2 regions of the Alkalihalobacillus phoenicis genome follow, and region 2 is predicted to be linked to the other one. Evidence: a T-box and tRNA genes for the amino acid it is inferred to sense, from the RefSeq annotation. Region 2 holds a T-box; the other holds one or more tRNA genes.
The links. The T-box of region 2 lies ahead of alaS (alanine--tRNA ligase). A T-box ahead of a tRNA ligase gene usually reads a tRNA of that ligase, here a tRNA-Ala.

Region 1 (2,447 bases), 1.6 Mb from region 2:
CGCTGGGTAGCTACGTGTGGAAGGGATAAGTGCTGAAAGCATCTAAGCATGAAGCCCCCCTCAAGATGAGATTTCCCATGGAGTTAATCCAGTAAGACCCCTTAGAGATGATGAGGTTGATAGGTCTGGTGTGGAAGCGTGGCGACACGTGGAGCTGACAGATACTAATCGGTCGAGGACTTATCCATTATTATTCTTGACATCATGTTTTATCGATTATCTAGTTTTGAGAGAATCCTCTCAACAATTCAATAGACATCACGTCTATTTGACGAAGAGACCCTTCATAGGGGATCGGACGTCAAAAGTCTGGTGGCGATAGCGAAGAGGTCACACCCGTTCCCATGCCGAACACGGCCGTTAAGCTCTTCAGCGCCGATGGTAGTTGGGGGCTTCCCCCTGCAAGAGTAGGACGTTGCCAGGCAGATATATTTGGAGGATTAGCTCAGCTGGGAGAGCACCTGCCTTACAAGCAGGGGGTCGGCGGTTCGATCCCGTCATCCTCCACCATTTAATTTTGCCGGCCTAGCTCAATTGGTAGAGCAACTGACTTGTAATCAGTAGGTTGGGGGTTCAAGTCCTCTGGCCGGCATCGTAAGATGAGCCATTAGCTCAGTCGGTAGAGCATCTGACTTTTAATCAGAGGGTCGAAGGTTCAAGTCCTTCATGGCTCACCATTTTACAATTTGCGGGTGTGGCGGAATTGGCAGACGCGCTAGACTTAGGATCTAGTGTCTTATGACGTGGGGGTTCAAGTCCCTTCACCCGCATTTATATACGAGCGGAAGTAGTTCAGTGGTAGAACACCACCTTGCCAAGGTGGGGGTCGCGGGTTCGAATCCCGTCTTCCGCTCCATAGGTTGTCAATAGCCGGGGTGGTGGAATTGGCAGACACACAGGACTTAAAATCCTGCGGTAGGTGACTACCGTGCCGGTTCAAGTCCGGCCCTCGGCACCATTTAAAATATATAAGCGCCCTTAGCTCAGCTGGATAGAGTGTTTGACTACGAATCAAAAGGTCGGGAGTTCGAATCTCTCAGGGCGCGCCATTATATTTTAAAACGAATAAAACGGGAAGTGGCTCAGCTTGGTAGAGCACCTGGTTTGGGACCAGGGGGTCGCAGGTTCAAATCCTGTCTTCCCGACCATCTAAAATGGGGCCTTAGCTCAGCTGGGAGAGCGCCTGCTTTGCACGCAGGAGGTCAGCGGTTCGATCCCGCTAGGCTCCACCAAAAAAAATTAAAAAAGTTGTTGACAAAACAAAGATGATTTTGTTACACTAATCAAGTCGCTATTAAAGCGAAACGAGTTCTTTGAAAACTGAACAAAAGCCAAGCGAATTAAAGAGATACAAGGTATCTCGTCAATGTTAGTCATTGAGAAATCAATGCAAATGGAACTTCAGTGAAAACTGAAGCTAGCCAGCAAAAATGAGCGAATCAGCTTATCCTTTAACGGAGAGTTTGATCCTGGCTCAGGACGAACGCTGGCGGCGTGCCTAATACATGCAAGTCGAGCGAACCAAAGGGAGCTTGCTCCCAGAGGTTAGCGGCGGACGGGTGAGTAACACGTGGGCAACCTGCCCTGTAGACTGGGATAACATCGAGAAATCGGTGCTAATACCGGATAATCAAAGGAATCACATGGTTCTTTTGTAAAAGATGGCTCCGGCTATCACTACGGGATGGGCCCGCGGCGCATTAGCTAGTTGGTAAGGTAATGGCTTACCAAGGCGACGATGCGTAGCCGACCTGAGAGGGTGATCGGCCACACTGGGACTGAGACACGGCCCAGACTCCTACGGGAGGCAGCAGTAGGGAATCTTCCGCAATGGACGAAAGTCTGACGGAGCAACGCCGCGTGAGTGATGAAGGTTTTCGGATCGTAAAGCTCTGTTGTTAGGGAAGAACAAGTGCCGTTCGAATAGGTCGGCACCTTGACGGTACCTAACCAGAAAGCCACGGCTAACTACGTGCCAGCAGCCGCGGTAATACGTAGGTGGCAAGCGTTGTCCGGAATTATTGGGCGTAAAGCGCGCGCAGGCGGTCTTTTAAGTCTGATGTGAAATATCGGGGCTCAACCCCGAGGGGTCATTGGAAACTGGGAGACTTGAGTACAGAAGAGGAGAGTGGAATTCCACGTGTAGCGGTGAAATGCGTAGATATGTGGAGGAACACCAGTGGCGAAGGCGACTCTCTGGTCTGTAACTGACGCTGAGGCGCGAAAGCGTGGGGAGCAAACAGGATTAGATACCCTGGTAGTCCACGCCGTAAACGATGAGTGCTAGGTGTTAGGGGTTTCGATGCCCTTAGTGCCGAAGTTAACACATTAAGCACTCCGCCTGGGGAGTACGGCCGCAAGGCTGAAACTCAAAGGAATTGACGGGGGCCCGCACAAGCAGTGGAGCATGTGGTTTAATTCGAAGCAACGCGAAGAACCTTACCAGG
Region 2 (2,447 bases):
AATAACTTGTGCTTCTTCTCCTGTTTTCGCTAAATCAACTTTAGATTTATTAACGAGCACGACTTCTACTCTGGATTCTAATTTTAACTGCTCATATCCAACAAATGTACTTTCCGTTTTTAACTCACCTAGTATTTCATCTTGAACTTGCATCGAACCCGATTCCTGACGAGCTGAACGAGCACGTGTTCTTTGCTTTTCCATCTCTTCTTCAAAACCAATACGGTCGATTTCCAAGCCTTTATCTTGAACATACTCCTCGGTTAAATCGACCGGGAAGCCATAAGTATCATAAAGACGGAAAACATCACGTCCTGCGATTTGTTGTTTCTCGTTCTTTTCGGCATCATTTATAATTTTTTCAAGGATCGATAACCCTTCATTTAACGTATCATGAAAACGTTCTTCCTCCGTTTTAATGACTTTTTCAACAAAGTCTCTCTTTTCCAAAACTTCTGGATAAAAATCCTTCATCACTTCGCCAACTACAGGAACGAGTTGATACATAAACGGACGCTCAATCCCAATTAATTTTGCATAACGAACCGCACGACGGAGAAGTCTTCTTAATACATAGCCACGACCTTCATTAGAAGGCAGAGCCCCATCTGTGACCGCAAATGCAACAGTACGAACATGGTCCGCAATCACTTTAAAAGAAACATCTGACTCAACTGAATCTCCATAATTCACCTTCGTTAACTCATTAGTTGCTTGAATAATCGGCATAAATAAATCTGTTTCAAAGTTGGTTGGAACATCTTGGATGACTGAAACCATTCGTTCAAGTCCCATTCCGGTATCAATATTTTTCTTTGGAAGTGGTGTATAAGTTCCATCTGGATTATGGTTAAACTGAGAAAATACTAAGTTCCATACTTCAAGATATCGGTCATTTTCTCCACCAGGATAAAGCTCTGGATCTGACGGGTCATCTCCATAAGATGGGCCACGGTCATAGAAAATTTCCGTATTCGGACCACTTGGACCTTCCCCAATATCCCAGAAGTTCCCCTCTAAACGAATAATTCGTTCTACTGGAATCTTGATTTTCTTCTCCCAATATTCGTACGCCTCATGATCTTCAGGATGAACCGTAACCGATAATTTCTCTGGATCAAACCCAATCCAATTTTTATCCGTTAAAAACTCCCATGCCCACTCAATCGCTTCTTCTTTAAAATAATCACCGATTGAAAAGTTACCAAGCATTTCAAAAAAAGTGTGGTGACGAGCTGTTTTTCCAACATTCTCAATATCGTTTGTTCGAATCGATTTCTGAGCATTCGTAATCCGGGGATTAGCTGGAATCACACGTCCATCAAAATACTTTTTTAAAGTCGCAACGCCACTATTAATCCAAAGTAAGGACGGATCCTCATGTGGGACAAGTGATGCACTCGGTTCAATATCATGTCCTTTTTCCTTAAAAAAATCTAAAAACATTTGTCTTACTTGCGCAGAGGTTAATGTTCTCATAGTTCAAACTCTCCTTTTCCCTTCATTTATCATCTTTAACGATACCACCGTAATCTAAACTACTTCATGATAGAAATAAAAAAACTCGCCCCTCTAAAATAAAGGGGCGAGATTATCTCACGCGGTACCACCCTAATTATGAACAAAAAACGTCCATATCTTAAGTGCCTTAACGCGGCTAACGGTAGATTTTTTCTACACTCAGGATTAGCTTTCTGCAAACATGGTTCATAGGATTCTTTTCAGCCTAAGAGAATCCCTCTCTTTTTATGAAATAATTGCATACTCATTCCTTCAACGTCTTCTTCATTATGTAGTTGCCCTTCAATTATAGAAAGCGTTTTTTAAAATGTCAATGTTTCATCGCATAAAGTCTTAAATGAAGCAATGTTACTTTTATTACCGCTAAAATTGGGACCGCTAATAATAACCCAATCACACCCCCGACCTCAACACCGACTAATAACGCTAAAATAATTAAAAGCGGATGCATATGCAAAGTACGCCCAACAATAACCGGCGACAAAATATTGCCTTCAATTTGCTGAATAATAAATAAAACAACAATGGCAAGAATCCCGGTTTGCATAGAATCCATTAAAGCAACAATGATAGCAGGTGCCGCTCCTATAATGGGCCCAAAATACGGAATTATATCACACGCTCCGATAAATAACCCTAACAAAATCGCATAAGGAACACCTAAAATCCATAAACCAATCGTCGCTAAAATAAACACACATATGGAAACAAGAATTTGCCCACGTATGTAACTCCCAATGGAATGATCAACATCTTTGGCATAACGATTTAACGATTTACGATATTTTTTCGGCGTTAAATACCAAACCGTTTTCTGAATTAAATCATAATCCTTGAGAAAATAAAAAACTAAAAACGGGATTACCACAAGGGATAAAGCAGATTTTAAAATCGAAATCGCCGTTGCTTCTATTTGATCAAGTGCT

Region 1: it has a tRNA-Ala gene. The T-box ahead of alaS (alanine--tRNA ligase) is inferred to sense a tRNA for this amino acid. The anticodon was not compared.

What each region holds. Positions count from the first base shown of each region.
Region 1 is NZ_CP154853.1:3,985,104-3,987,550, reverse strand. It holds rRNA gene AA0017_RS18835 (23S ribosomal RNA) at 1-188, shown strand, start outside; rRNA gene rrf (5S ribosomal RNA) at 309-424, shown strand; tRNA gene AA0017_RS18825 (tRNA-Val) at 435-510, shown strand; tRNA gene AA0017_RS18820 (tRNA-Thr) at 520-592, shown strand; tRNA gene AA0017_RS18815 (tRNA-Lys) at 602-677, shown strand; tRNA gene AA0017_RS18810 (tRNA-Leu) at 689-770, shown strand; tRNA gene AA0017_RS18805 (tRNA-Gly) at 782-856, shown strand; tRNA gene AA0017_RS18800 (tRNA-Leu) at 870-958, shown strand; tRNA gene AA0017_RS18795 (tRNA-Arg) at 973-1,049, shown strand; tRNA gene AA0017_RS18790 (tRNA-Pro) at 1,072-1,148, shown strand; tRNA gene AA0017_RS18785 (tRNA-Ala) at 1,157-1,232, shown strand; rRNA gene AA0017_RS18780 (16S ribosomal RNA) at 1,452-2,447, shown strand, end outside.
Region 2 is NZ_CP154853.1:2,393,535-2,395,981, forward strand. It holds gene alaS (alanine--tRNA ligase) at 1-1,479, opposite strand, end outside; T-box leader at 1,579-1,786, opposite strand; gene AA0017_RS11520 (AI-2E family transporter) at 1,832-2,447, opposite strand, start outside.